DNA from 4 places in the Colwellia sp. PAMC 21821 genome. Region 1 is predicted to be linked to each of the others. Evidence: predicted binding sites of a transcription regulator. Region 1 holds the regulator's gene; each other region holds the start of a gene.

The links. The regulator sigma-54, encoded in region 1, starts transcription at its own class of promoters, with help from an activator protein. The targets are predictions, from matches to a motif close to GTTGGCACGNNNNTNGNNT.
Region 2: a site for sigma-54 is predicted at 2,179-2,197, ahead of A3Q33_RS10740 (CsbD family protein). Genes of this name have one in related genera too.
Region 3: a site for sigma-54 is predicted at 1,694-1,712, ahead of flgA (flagellar basal body P-ring formation chaperone FlgA). Genes of this name have one in related genera too.
Region 4: a site for sigma-54 is predicted at 1,646-1,664, ahead of flgF (flagellar basal-body rod protein FlgF). Genes of this name have one in related genera too.

The regions. Positions count from the first base shown of each region.
Region 1 is NZ_CP014943.1:1,536,684-1,540,391, reverse strand. It holds gene ptsN (PTS IIA-like nitrogen regulatory protein PtsN) at 1-204, opposite strand, end outside; gene hpf (ribosome hibernation promoting factor) at 234-521, opposite strand; gene A3Q33_RS06500 (RNA polymerase factor sigma-54) at 557-2,065, opposite strand; gene lptB (LPS export ABC transporter ATP-binding protein) at 2,126-2,857, opposite strand; gene lptA (lipopolysaccharide transport periplasmic protein LptA) at 2,858-3,337, opposite strand; gene lptC (LPS export ABC transporter periplasmic protein LptC) at 3,369-3,708, opposite strand, start outside.
Region 2 is NZ_CP014943.1:2,497,220-2,500,927, reverse strand. It holds gene A3Q33_RS10745 (DUF748 domain-containing protein) at 355-1,470, shown strand; gene A3Q33_RS10740 (CsbD family protein) at 1,907-2,113, opposite strand; gene A3Q33_RS10735 (hypothetical protein) at 2,452-2,946, shown strand; gene A3Q33_RS10730 (type II secretion system protein N) at 3,009-3,708, opposite strand, start outside.
Region 3 is NZ_CP014943.1:1,108,311-1,112,018, reverse strand. It holds gene flgN (flagellar export chaperone FlgN) at 11-442, opposite strand; gene flgM (flagellar biosynthesis anti-sigma factor FlgM) at 477-791, opposite strand; gene flgA (flagellar basal body P-ring formation chaperone FlgA) at 866-1,558, opposite strand; gene A3Q33_RS04635 (chemotaxis protein) at 1,746-2,681, shown strand; gene A3Q33_RS04630 (CheR family methyltransferase) at 2,721-3,575, shown strand; gene flgB (flagellar basal body rod protein FlgB) at 3,617-3,708, shown strand, end outside.
Region 4 is NZ_CP014943.1:1,102,976-1,106,683, forward strand. It holds gene flgH (flagellar basal body L-ring protein FlgH) at 1-38, opposite strand, end outside; gene flgG (flagellar basal-body rod protein FlgG) at 55-843, opposite strand; gene flgF (flagellar basal-body rod protein FlgF) at 864-1,607, opposite strand; gene flgE (flagellar hook protein FlgE) at 2,491-3,708, opposite strand, start outside.

The sequences.
Region 1 (3,708 bases):
ACCATGCGGTATAGCAATGCCATTACCTATGCCAGTTGACCCCATTCTTTCACGCTTAACTAGGCTTTCTAATAGCTGAAATGTGTCATGGTCAGCCAATTTATCGGCGGCCAGGCTACTTAAGTATTCTAGAATGCGTTTTTTACTGGAACCCGGTGCTGCACAAATAGTGCAGTCCGGGGATAAAATGTCTTGCAACTTCATAAACTTATAAAACCTAAAGCGACTTGGCGCTAATGTTTGTTAATTTTGCCTTTGTATTTCAGGATTTGGCGATCTAGCTTATCAATTAATGCATCAATTGATGCATACATATCATTATGCTCGGCCTTCGCGTGAACCTCTGAGCCACTTAAGTGCACAGTAGATTCGGCAATCTGATTCAATTTTTCTACGGTTAATACTACATGTACATTATTGATATGCTCAAAATGACGTTCTAGCTTTTCAAACTTGCCATTAACATAATCACGTAATGAGTCGGTAACATCGACATGGTGTCCAGTAAGATTAATTTGCATATGCTTCATTCCTCTTTTTTGGTGAATAAGACTGCCTACAATAGGCTTTTACGTTGATTTGACGGCGGTATAGAGAGCGACTCTCGATACTTGGCAATGGTTCTCCTCGCTACTTTTATACCTTGTTCAGCTAATATATCTGCGATTTTACTGTCGCTTAATGGCTTTGCGGGTATTTCGGCAGCGACGAGTTTTTTAATTAATTCACGAATAGCTGTTGAAGAGCACTCACCGCCATTTTCAGTACTTACGTGGCTAGAGAAAAAGTATTTAAGCTCAAAAATGCCTCTCGGTGTGTGCATGTATTTTTGTGTCGTAACACGAGAAATGGTTGATTCATGCATGTCTACAGCTTCTGCAATATCATTTAACACCATAGGTCGCATAGCTTCAGGACCATGTTCAAAGAAACCTTGTTGGCGTTGTACAATGCAATTTGAAACTTTTAATAAGGTATCATTGCGACTTTCTAAACTTTTGATAAACCATTTTGCTTCTTGTAAATTCGAGCGAATGAACTGACTATCAGCAGATGATTTCATTGACCTAGACATGGCGGCATATTGTTGATTAACTGATAATTTAGGTGCTGTATCGGGATTGAGCTCTACCGTCCAACGACCATTTTTCTTCTCAACGGAGACATCAGGAATTACGTATTGTTCTTCACTTTTTATGACGCTATCACCCGGGCGAGGATCTAAAGATTGGATCAAGCGAATAACTTCGCGTAATTGATCTTCTTTAATGCGCAATTTACGCATCAATTGTCGATAATCGCGATTACCAAGCAAGTCAATGTGCTCAGTGACGGCTAATTTACTTTCTGCTAGCCAAGGCGTATCTTTCGCAAATTGATTGAGCTGGATAAGTAAACACTCAGGAATTGAACGGGCAGCCACGCCAACGGGATCAAAAACGTTAATTCGTTTTAGTACCACTTCAACTTCATCGAGTTCTACATCGTCTATACCAACGCTTTCTAAGATCTCATCTGCGGTCACCGTTAAATAGCCGGCTTCATCAATGGCTTCAATAATGGCGATGGCAATGGTTCTGTCGGTATCGCTAAATGGCGTGAGTTGCATTTGCCACATAAGGTGGTCTTGTAGTGAGTCTTTCGTTTCACCCTGATAGGTATAATCTTCTGATGCGTGACCAACACCGCCGCTGCTAGCGCTAGCACTAAAGTTATCATCCCAAGTGCTATCACTGTTTAATTCTTCGGGAATATCGGTTTTGGCTAAACCTTCTGAGGAGCTAATTTCATCGATACTGGGGGCAGAATCTTCGCTACCATCGGAGGAGGCCATTTCTTTACTTTCGCCAACGCCTGCCGAGTATGCTTCTTCTAAATTGTCAGGGGTACTTTCAGAGTTATTATCAAAAGATTCATCAATTTCAAGTAAAGGATTACTTTCGAGTGCTTCTTGAATTTCTTGCTGGAGATCCAAAGTCGATAATTGCAGTAGCTTGATCGCCTGCTGCAATTGCGGGGTCATCGTTAATTGTTGTCCGATACGGAGTTGCAGAGTAGGACGCATTTACGTTTTCATTTCCCTGTTGAAATACATTAATTTTGTACCGCTTAAGTGTGTTATTCACTATAGCGTGAATTGTTCACCAAGGTATACATCTCTTACATGTTGATTCGCAAGTATTTGATTAGAATTACCTTCAGCGATCAGTTCACCATGACTAACGATATAAGCATGTTCACAAACATCGAGTGTTTCTCGTACATTATGATCAGTGATCAAAATACCAATGCCGCGTTCTTTTAAGTGTAGGATAATTTTTTTTATATCACCTACTGAAATTGGGTCAACACCAGCAAAGGGTTCATCAAGTAGAATAAATTTAGGGTCTGCCGCTAAAGCGCGAGCTATTTCAACACGTCGGCGTTCACCGCCAGATAAACTCATACCTAAGTTATCTTTGATATGACCGATGTTAAATTCTTCTAATAAATGTTCAAGTTTTTCTTCTCGCTCAACATCACTTAGGCTTTTACGTGTTTGTAAAATAGCCATAATGTTGTCATAAACAGATAACTTGCGAAAAATAGAGGCTTCTTGTGGTAAATAGCCGATGCCCTTGCGCGCGCGCTCATGCATCGGCAACAAGGTTAAGTCTTCACCGTTTAACACTATTGAGCCACTGTCGTTATTGACTAAGCCAACAATCATATAAAAGGAGGTAGTTTTACCCGCGCCATTGGGACCTAATAAGCCAACTATTTGTCCGGCGGACACTTTCATACTGACGTTTTTAACGACTTTTCTGCCTTTGTAGGCTTTTGCAAGACCGGTTGCTGATAATGTTGAAGTTGACATTTACTCTTGCTTGTCCTTAGATTTTTTAGGCAGTTCAGTTTTATTTTTTGGCTGTAATACCGTTTCTACTTTAGCGTTATCTAGGCTTTCAGCATTGACATATTCGGTGTCAAAATTATAAGTGATTTTACTGCCGCTAACTTCACTACCTTCTTGGCGTAGAAGTGCATTACCTGAAATAACCACGGTGTTCATACTGGGTTCATACCGAATTTCATTGGCTTGTAAATTTATTGGGCTACCATCTTGCAACGTTTGCTCAAATGTCGCTGGTGAACCCTTGGCAATATAAATTTTGTTATCACTTTTATCTTCGGTAATTACCTGAACTAATTCCGCATGTATCGTTAGTGTGCCTTGAGCAATAATGACATTATCGATATAACTGAATATTTTGTTTTTTAGATCGGCAGCTTGTCGCGAAGAAGATATTTTAATTTCTTGTTCAACATTAAACTTTTCGGCGCTTACTGTTGGCACTAATAATGCGAATACGGTAAGGCAAATAAGGCTATTTTTTAATTTTTTTATAAATGGTTTGCACATGTTCAGTCAATGTCATCTGTGTTGTGTTTAAGTCTACAATTAATCCTGAGCCATACATAGTAAATCCTTTACCTAATATTAAGATAGTTTGCTCTGAGCTGATTATATTAGTTTTTAAATCCATTTCTAAATTTTTTCCGTGTACTTCCTGTATCAAACTGTCTTCATCAGTGGCGATTAAACGTACGCGATTTTTCAATTTTACACGATTATTATTATATAACGTGCCTTCATTGGCTGTTACTTGCCATGTAGGTTTGTTGTTTTTTGGGTATAGGGTATATCTTGGGTATTCAAAGTGTGTG
Region 2 (3,708 bases), 960 kb from region 1:
AAAAAACCAAAAATCAATACGTTATAACTTAACCATGCGTTATAAAAATCGCTGGTATAGCATTTGCTTTAATACTTTACTAAGTAGTATCGAAACGTAGTGGATAAAGATGTAGCACAAATTTATTTGTATTTATTAAATCAGTTTAAGCCAATAACACGGTAAAAAATCGTTATTTCGCCTATTTTACCACTATATGATTACCCCCTATTGGAGTGTTCTAAAGGTAGGAATAACTAAAGCTTTACTACTGAATATTCTCTAATGTTATTGGGCTACATGCCCAGTATCATCCATATTGTTTGAGTCATGGCTAAAAATAATTGCTAATCACTAAGTAAAAGGAATGTAAATATGAATTGGAATAAGTCGATTAAAATATCTTCTGTCGTCATTACCACCGTGTTACTTCTTTTACTCATTGTTAGAATTTCAGCACCAAGCTTAGTTACCTGGTATGTAAACCGAACCATTGAACAAACTGATGGTGTTAGTGGCACAGTAGCCGATGTTGATTTAGCTATTTTTATGGGTTCCTATACTATACATCAGGCTAATATTCGTCAGACCGGTGACGGGCAAGATTTACCTTTATTTACTGCAGAGCGTATTGATATCTCAATATTGTGGAGTGCCCTATTAAAGGGTCACTTGGTTACTGCTATAGTTTTAGTAAAGCCAGTGGTCAGCTTATATGACCGACCTCAAGATAAAGTGTTTGAGTCGAAAGCTATTACCGATGAAAAAACATGGTTAGGCTTAGCCCGAAACCTTAGTCCTTTTACGATAAATAAGCTGACCATAAAAAGTGGCACTTTTACCATCGACGCTAAGTCAAAACTAAAACGCGCTGAGCTAGCGGTACAAAATATTCAGCTCAATGTCACTAATATAGCCAACGCTAAAGGTCCGGGCACCATTGCTAAAGTTGATATGACAGGCGATATACAAAACCGCACTAAACTTGTGCTAAACGCAAGCTTTGACCCTAATACAACAAAGCCAACTTTTGATATCAACCTTGAAATGGCTAAGCTTCCGGTGGCTTATATTGATGAAATAATTAAGTACTATGCCCCTTTTGATTTTGAAGCAGGCCAAATTGATATGGCTAGCGAATTAAAGTCTGTTGATGGTGAGCTTAACGGTTACGTTAAAGCGGGGATATATGAATTAGATGTTTTCTCTTGGCATGAAGACGTGGTTGAAGATGGTGATAATCCTGTTTTACTTTTAGTTGATTTGATTGGGGGGGCATTAGCTAGCTTATTCGAAAATGACAGTAGAGACTTAGTTGCAACACGTTTGCCCATTAAGGGATCACTTGACGATCCTAGTGTGTCTGTTCTGGATGCTATTTACGGTATACTTAAAAACGCATTTATTGAGGCTTATAGCCTCAAAGTAGAACACTCCATACCTGGGCTTGAAGCACCTAAAGATATTGAAGATGGCAATAATCAAAACTGAGCTTAACAGATAAAAAACTAGTCTACGAACTTAGTAGGCTGAGTAAAAACTATGTACATAACTGATATTTATTTACACCACTTAGCGATAATTAAAAGCGTGATAGGTTCAGATTAATCGTTTCAGACTGAAGCTAGGTATTTAAACATGAAAGCGATAACATTGGTTTAAAGTACCACCAAAGATCGCGTTTGTAGAACTAAGTAAGAAGAGTTCAGAAAAGTCTATTCTCAATATATGCTGTTGATTTACAGAATTATATTTATTTAGGTGGGCAGGAATTAAATAGTTACAGGTGTTGTCGTGCCGGTAACCCATAGTAAATCTCTTTTTAATGTTCAGGTTTAATAAATTTATTATAAAGTGGACTGACAGACGGTTGGATCTGTCAGTCCAGCTCTAAGCTATAATTTAACTAATAAATTTAAGCTTAAATCTATTGGCAATCGTTATCCTTGCAGAAACGATCAACTTCCTTTTCTGCTTCTTCTTTTGACTTACCATAACGCTCTTGGAGCTTACCTGCTAATTTTTCCCGCTGACCGTTTATTACGTCCATGTCATCATTGGTTAAATCACCCCATTGCTTTTGGGCTTCACCTTTCACTTGTTTCCATTTTCCTTCAAAAGTATCTTTGTTCATAGCTGTTCTCCTGTAATTTCAGATTAGGTGGTAAATAGTACTAAAACTAAAGTACTCCTACTGAAAAGCAAAAAATGCGCCAGCGTGTCAACCCCTTATAACATGGGCCAATACTCCAGGTTAGCAGTTAAAAACATGCACTTTTATGAAAGTATTACAGATAATCATGAATTATTTACAAATACTGATTACTTCTAACCACCGCAGCTTTATTTTAAACCTTTAACTCACTAATTTTAAACAACTTTAATTTTAATAACTTTGGTGCAAAGTTTGCTTCTACTTATACGCAATACAAGTATTTAATACCAAATAAGTTAACTAAATGGAGAAATATAATGAGTGAAGTAATTACAGGATTATTTGAAAATTCATCTAAAGCCAGTTTAGCTATTCATCGTTTAGGAAAGATTGGCATACTGAATAGTGAAATTAGCGTAGTCGCTAACGACTCATACGCCAAAGACGACTTTGCCATAGATGAAGGCAGCAAAGCCGCTGAAGGTAGTGTTATTGGTGCAGCTTCTGCTGGTATATTAGCGGCTGTAGTTGCTGGTTTTACTGCTGTGGGTACCGTAGCGACCGGTGGTGCTGGCTTACTTATCGCTGGCCCATTAGTTGCTGCATTAGCTGCCGGTGGTGCCGGTGCTGCTGCAGGTGGAACCATTGGTGCTATTATTGGTGCTTTTATTCCTGAGCATGAACTTAAGTATTATGAAGATGCTATTAGTAAGGGCTCAGTGTTAATTGGTATCAATTACACCGACGATAACAAAGATAAGATTAAAGACATACTTGAGCATGCGGGTGCTGTAAACGTTTCTACCGCATAAGTTTATAGCGGCAGCAATACAGTAAAAGGCAACTATTGTTGCCTTTTTTTTCGCTTTGAACGCTATATTTTCAAACGATAACGACCTTGATTATCAGGCTTACCTAAAAAGCTTAATGTTGCTTTTAATTGCTCAGGAAATTTAGCTGCAGGCGTTAAATAACCATTACCCGCTAAACGGCCACCTTGCTTTAACTCTGCACGATAGCTTAGCCCTAAGTTGTTATTAGGGTCGATATCGGCAATAAGTTCACCTTTATCACACGTTAACTTGGCCGAAAGCCCGCCGAGCTGAACTTTTTCTTCGAATGCAGTAACGGCGGCATTTTGCCATCGCAAATCACCTTGTAGTTCGCTACATATTGGCGCGCCAATAATAAAACGCTCAATGTTAAGTTGCAGTTGTTCATGGGCAATAATATCAATTGCTAAGTTAAGTCTTTTGGCCACCGTGTTTGCAGGAAGGTTAATTTCTGCATCTTCAACCACCATGTCTGACAACAACCCACTTATGGTCAGCTGTCCCTCAGGACCATTGACTAAAGCGTTACCAAAGGTAATATCAAGTTTAGGGTCAAGCATTAACACCGACATTAACGATAAAGAACTTTGCACTTGGTTAATAACAACGTCGTCCACCATAACTTGTAAAATACGGGTATGCCAAACAGTGCCTTCAATAGCGGAGACCGCGACATTTTTAGGTAATTTAATTTGCGCCATTAACCAACTTGCAGGCATTAACGCTAGAACAAAAACACAA
Region 3 (3,708 bases), 430 kb from region 1:
ATACAAAGGCTTAAGCTTTTATACCTAAACTACTGAGCCCGCCAGAAGTTTTCCCTTTACTATCATAGGTCATTGAGGACCTATTATGATTTTCTAATAACGAGGTTTTCATTCGTTCAACAGATAACTGCGATTGATGAATGATCAGACCATTAATTTGGTTTTGTTTTTTACAGCGGATTAAACACGCTTCAATATCCGATAATTCTGTACTGAAGTTACCGGCTAATTTTTCTTGTTTGAACTCAAAGCTTTGACCTATAGCATTGTCAATTTCTTGTATCGCTATAAGCAAATTATTTTTATCTGAGGTAATGCTAATAAGCGCAGCTGGATTTTGCTGCTGAAGTACTTCTTTCTCTGTGTCTAATAACGCTTCTAATTGCGTCAATTGTAATAACTGTTGAGAAATCAATTGTTGCGGTGTTATTTTTTCAGACACTTGTATACTCCACTCTTACTTTTAGTTAGCTGAGTTAGTTGAGTTCAAATTCAAAATTAGCAATGCTTGCTGCTAGTTTCTCAGGATTGATTTTATACTCTCCAGAGGCAATCGCACTTTTTAATTCAGCAATTTTTTTCTGATTAAGCACTGGCGCATCGGCCGCTTTTTTCTGTAACTCGGTCATTTGTTTTGCTTGTGGGGTAATTGATACCGAATCACGAGGTGCCAATTTAGCTTGTTGCGAGGCATTTGCACTTTCGCTAACTTGCTGTTTGGTTTGAACTTGTTGTTCAACTTTTTGTTTTACTTGATTGGTATTATTCAAGTTATTGATATTAATAGCCATTATTGTATCCTACTTACAACAGTTATTGGTTTCTAACCTTTTATCGGCAAAACAGCAGAAAACTTAAGCAATTATTATAAATTAATTACTACTTGGTTAATAGCGTTAACTTGCCCTTGAATTATGCGGCCAGATTTCTTATTTCGTACTGATATTATTTCGCCTAAACTCCCGTCGTCTAGCGCAACGCCAAAAGATTTAATTTCAAAATTATCAGATTTAGCGATAATGTTTACGGGTTCGCCTTTACAAACAAAACAGGTGTTTTTATTCGTAATAGCGCTACCTTGAGATAAATTTCTTTTTGTTCTTGCACCAGTCACTACACTGGGGTCAGTTAGCACTGTGCCTCTTATTTGGCTGTTATCTTTAAATATAATCTCAATATTATCATTATTGAGTAAGGTACCTTTGCTTATGCGTATTCGCGTTACTAATACAGGTACAATTGTCTGAATTTTAACTGGAATAAATAACTGCCAAGGATCCTCGTCGGGACAAACAATTTTAACATTTACGTTTCTACCATTATGGTTTTCAGGTATATTTGCCGTTAATGGTGATAGACAAGGGTGCAGTGTAATGCGAGGATCTATTTCCGCTACGTCGACTTTTAACTTTCCCTGTTCAGGCAGACTGACGTTATTTTCGACATGATTTTTGATGAAATTATAGAGATAATCACGATCAAATGTCATTGCTGAGCCAGGATTAGCTATGGCTAAGTAAATAAGGGTTACGCTTACTAATATCTTTAATTTTCTCATGGTTTTTTATCTTACTGCTAGGGAAATAAAAATACTCGTCTAAACTTAATATAAGTTTAACTAAATACAATGTCACACGAATAACGTCAAAATATTTACGTTATCGGTTAAATGATTGTCGTTTAAATGGGATACAATCAAGAATCGTGCCTTTGTTATATACATTGGCATACCTAAGAGGTTTTTTATGACAGGTATATTAGACTCAGTGAATCAGCGCACCCAATTAGTAGGACAAAATCGATTGGAGTTGTTGTTATTTAAACTTATTGGTAGACAGCGCTTTGGTATTAACGTTTTTAAAGTACGTGAAGTGATGCCTTGTCCTAGGTTGACTGTATTACCCAAGCAAGATAAGTTCATTAAAGGCGTAGCTCATATTCGTGGCCAAACTATTTCCGTTATTGATTTAAGTAAAGCTACGGGTGGTCCTGATATTGTTCAAACAGAAAGCAGTTTTGTCATTATTGCTGAGTATAACCGAAGCGTGCAGGGATTTCTTGTTGCTAGTGTTGAGCGCATTGTAACACTCAGTTGGAAAGACATGATGCCTCCACCAGAGGGTACAGGTAAATCAAGCTACCTCACGGCAGTTACCGAAATTGACAACGAAATGGTCTCCATTCTTGATGTTGAAAAAATTCTCAATGAAATTAGTCCAATTTCAACTGAATTAAGTGAAGGGATTGCCGACGCAACGGTTGGCGAAAAAATTGGCGATCGAGTCATTATGATCGCGGATGACTCAACCGTCGCCCGTAATCAAGTCAAGCGAGCTCTTGAACCCCTTGGTGTAACTATGCTTTTGGCTAAAAATGGTCAAGATGCCCTTGAGCAATTGCAGGTAATTGCTGACGGATGTCAACACAGTATTACTGAAAAGGTTGCGCTGTTAATTTCTGATATTGAAATGCCAGAAATGGATGGTTATACGCTAACCGCGGAAATTAAGCACAATGAGCGCATGAAAAAAATGCCTGTTATTCTTCACACTTCACTCAGTGGTGTTTTTAATAATGCCATGGTAAAAAAAGTAGGAGCTGAAGATTTTATTCCTAAATTTCATCCTGATGAGTTAGCTACAGCAGTTAAAAAATGGTTAAAACACGATGAAACTTCTTAATGCTTTTTTACAATATTTAAATAAGGTGGATTATAGCTAGTGTTAACTAAGCAACTCGATGATAAATGTTACCATCAGTTTAAAACATTCCTAGAGCAGCAATGCGGTATTGTTTTAGGTGAAAGTAAGCAGTACTTAGTTAAAAGTCGCTTGGCACCATTGATGGCGAAATTTGATGTTGAGTCGTTGACTGATTTAATAACACAAACGCTTAACCCCTTAAATCGGCAACTGCGGGCGGCAGTTATTGACGCCATGACCACAAATGAAACGTTATGGTTTCGCGATGAATATCCCTTCGAGCTTTTGAAAAAACGTATACTGCCAGAATTTAAAGGCCAGCGTACTCAGCTAAAAATTTGGTCAGCGGCAAGCTCATCCGGGCAAGAACCTTATTCAATAGCCATGGCGATTTATGAATATCAACAAAGTAACCCCGGCGCATTTCCTGGAGGTGTTCAAATTATTGGCACTGACATCTCTAATACGATGTTGGAACATTGTAAAAATGCGCAATACGACAGTTTAGCATTATCAAGAGGTTTATCTCGGGAACGAAGACAGCAGTTCTTTGAAGCCAGCGATAACGGCATGCTAAAGGTGAAAGACTTTATTAAAAATATGGTCAGTTTTCGCCAATTAAACTTGTTAAATAGTTATAGCTTAATGGGGCGGTTTGATTTGGTTTTCTGTCGTAACGTCTTGATTTACTTCTCTCCGGAGCTAAAAACAAAAATAATTTCTCAAATACATGCAACGCTAAATAAAGACCGTTATTTATTTCTTGGCGCCTCTGAATCACTTTCAGGTATAAGCCAAGATTTTAATATGATCCGCTGTAGTCCTGGTATCGTTTACCAAAAAAAGCAACCCTTCTCTAAATCTCTGGCATAAATCTTGAATGAATACCTCCATCAATATGGAGGTATTTTTTTATGGCTATTAGTTTTGAAAAAGCATTCGGCATTTATCCGCAAAGTTTGCAAGTGCGTGCTCAACGCGCTGAACTTATTGCAGGTAATATTGC
Region 4 (3,708 bases), 430 kb from region 1:
AAGAAGGTGCGTAGTAAAGAAGATTGTTTGCCTTTCATGATACCTTCCTCAACTTTATAATTGCTGATTAATGTAGCTAAGCATTTGGTCAACGGCTGAAATAACTTTCGAGTTCATTTCATAAACACGCTGACTTTCAATTAGGTTAACCAACTCTTCAGTGGTATTAACATTGGAGGTTTCTAGCGCACCTTGCACTAATAGACCGTAACCTTCTAAGCCCGGAACACCTTCTTGTGGCGCACCACTGACTGACGTTTCAACATATAAGTTTTGCCCAATAGGCTCTAAACCGGTCGGGTTAATAAAATTAACGGTATTAATTTGTCCAACCACGGCAGGTTCAGCTTGGCCTTGCAAAGTAACAGAAACTTCACCGTCTTGTGAAACGATGATACTTAAGGCATCTTCAGGCACGGTAACTTGCGGTTGTAATAGATAACCTGCGCCCGGTGTAACAACGTTGCCTTCTTCATCCATGGTAAACTGACCGTTGCGTGAATAGGCAGAAGATCCGTCAGGCATTAAAATTTCAAACATACCTTCACCTTGAATCATCAGATCCAAGGCATTATCGGTATTAAGCATGTCACCTTGGGTATGAATTTTTTGTGTTGCCACCACTTTCGTGCCCGCACCTAACATTAACCCTGACGGCATTTCAGTATCTTGCGCTGAACGACCACCGGGTTGGTTAATATTTTGATAAAGTAAATCTTCAAATACCGCACGGCTCTTTTTAAAACCAATAGTACTGGCGTTCGCCAAGTTGTTAGATATAACCGCAATTTCTTTTGTTTGCGCATCTAAGCCTGTTTTACTAATCCATAATGCTGGGTTCATACATCACCTCAAAAATTTATTTAGAACGCTCGTAATAATGATGCTGCACTTGAATCAATTTCTTCGGCAGTTTTCATCATTTTTAACTGCATTTCAAATTGACGCTGCAGCGCGATCATATCGGTCATTTCACTGATAGGGTTTACGTTACTTGATTCTAATGAGCCACTCGCTACTTTTACCGTGATATCAGCCGGCTCATTATTGCCGTCTTTACGACGAAATAGGCCATCACTGCCTTTTTCTAGCAAGCGATTGTCTGGGTTAACAAATTTAATTCTGCCAACTTCTTCTTGAACATTACTCGGTGCACCTTCAGGCTGAACCATAATGGTACCGTCAGCAGAAATATTAAGTTTACTAATGGGTAATGGTAAGAAAATAGGCCCTCTGTCACCAATAACCAGATCACCTCTTGATGTTTCAAGTGCCCCGTTATCGTTTAATTTTAACTGACCATTTCGGGTATAAGCTTCATTGCCATCTTTAGTTTGAACCGCTAGCCAACCTTCACCTTGAATTGCGACATCAAGATCACGCCCAGTACTTAATAAAGCGCCACTGTCAAAGTTTTGGCCTGCACGCTCGGTCATTGAAAACACCCGAGTAGGCATACCTTCACCGAAAGCCTGCATTGCCCTAGCATTAGCTAAATCAGCTTTAAAGCCTGTAGTTTTGGCGTTAGCGAGGTTATTAGCATTCACTGATAAGGCTTGCATGTTTTGCTTCGCGCCACTCATGGCGATATACAGCAACTTATCCATAATGAAATTCACCCTTAATATTAATCATATTTGAAGTGTTGCAAATAAAGTGCCAGAAAATTAAGAAGGGCAATGTTATGTATAAGTTGAATGGCTTTTTGCTGGTCGTAATTAAGTCAAAAAACACACTATTAGGATAAATAAAGCATGAAATCAAATTGATGGGCTGAAGCCCGGTGGTACAAAGAAGATAAAGCAGCCTACAACACCTAAATAAAGTTTAGAGATACCTAAATAAAGCTTAGCGATTGATCGTTGTAGGTCGGTATTTATACCGTCAAAAAATTAAAATGCATTAAAAACACCAAAACCGTAATATGCCTAGAAACGGCAACGTGCATGTTCTTACAGGGAAGTAAGTCATTAGAGTAATGCAGGAGCAATTACCGAGATGCACTAATGCCATGAAGCCATGTTCTTACAGGGATGTAAGTCATTAGAGTAATGCATGGAGCAATTACCGAGATGGCTAGGAACGGCCTGGACATCGCTGCTCTTTCACATCGACGTACATGTTCTTACAAGGATGTAAGTCATTAGAGTAATGCAGGAGCAATTACCGAGATGCACTAATGCCGTGAAGCCATGGACGGCAAGGAACGGCGACGTGCATGGATGTACTAATGCCGTGAAGCCATGGATGGCTAGGAACGGCCATGTGATCGCAGCATACCGTTCATCGACGTGCATGTTCTTACAGGGATGTAAGTCATTAGAGTAATGCAGGAGCAATTACCGAGATGCACTAATGCCGTGAAGCCATGGATGGCTAGGAACGGCCTGAACATAAAAAAGCCAGATATCAATATTTGATTATCTGGCTTTAAATTTTTAGGACTAATTGATTAATCCTTAAGCTTCGTACAATTATCGTCTATTTAAATTAACGAATTTGTAGAATAGTTTGGTTTAGTTGATTATCAACTTCAAGTGCTCGCGAGTTCGCTTGGAAGTTACGTTGCGCCGAGATTAAATCAATCAATTCTGACGTTAAGTTTACGTTCGACTGCTCTAAAGCTGAAGAGTTTATCGTACCAAAAGTACCAGAACCGCCCTCACCCGCTAACGCTATACCTGAAGTAATGCTCTCTTTCCAACCGGTATTACCCACCTGTTGCAAGCCTTGCTCATTGGCAAAGTTTACCATCGCAATTCGTGATAATGGTTCAGAAGTACCATTACTATATGTTGCTCTGACTAAACCATCAGTACCAATATCAATACCGGTTAATCGGCCAACAGCTAAACCATCTTGCTGCAGAGAAGTTACTTCAAAGTTAGAAGCAAACTGAGTTGGCTCATTTGGATTAGGACCTAAGGGATCTAGGTTAAAATCAATTTGAATCGTTTGTGATGTGTCTGCACCGTTAGGCAAATGGTTAGCAAAGTCTCTAGTGGTAATACCACCAAAGGCATCCGCTGGTATTTGAGACTGAAAATCGCCTGAAGAATCAAATATCAATCTAGCGCCAGTCAAACCACCGCTTGCCGATAAAGGACCTGATACAGCTCCACCAACGGGGTTCGTGTTACCATCGCCAGCAGGATCAACCAAGTCAATAGGCTTGCCATCAACAGAAGCAAAAAGCATCCACTCATTTGGATTAGCAGCAGGATCATCTTTAATAAAGTAATAAGTCATAATATGACTATCACCTAACGAATCGAATATTGTCACCGACGTTGAGTGATTAAATGTTAATGGATCTTCAGGGTCAAAATTACCAGGTGCTGATGAAATATAAGAGTCGCCCGCAGGTAAATTCATTCTTATATCAACTTCTGATGATTTTTGTGGCGCACCTGAGGCTGTCGGTATACGAATAGGCTCAGCCGTACTTAAGCTTACTGAAGCAGATGTACCGTCGGCATTCACCGGGAAACCTAACAAATGACCACCTTGTGAGTTAACAATAAAATTGTCTTGGTTCAGTTTAAACTGACCTGCTCGGGTATATGAGGTTTCTAAGCTATTTAACTCTGGAACCGTGGCAAAAAATCCGTTGCCGGTAATCGCCAAATCTAACGAGTTATTAGTAAACTTGATACTACCTTGTGAAAACTGCTGTGCTACTTCTGACGTCAAAACACCGTCACCGAC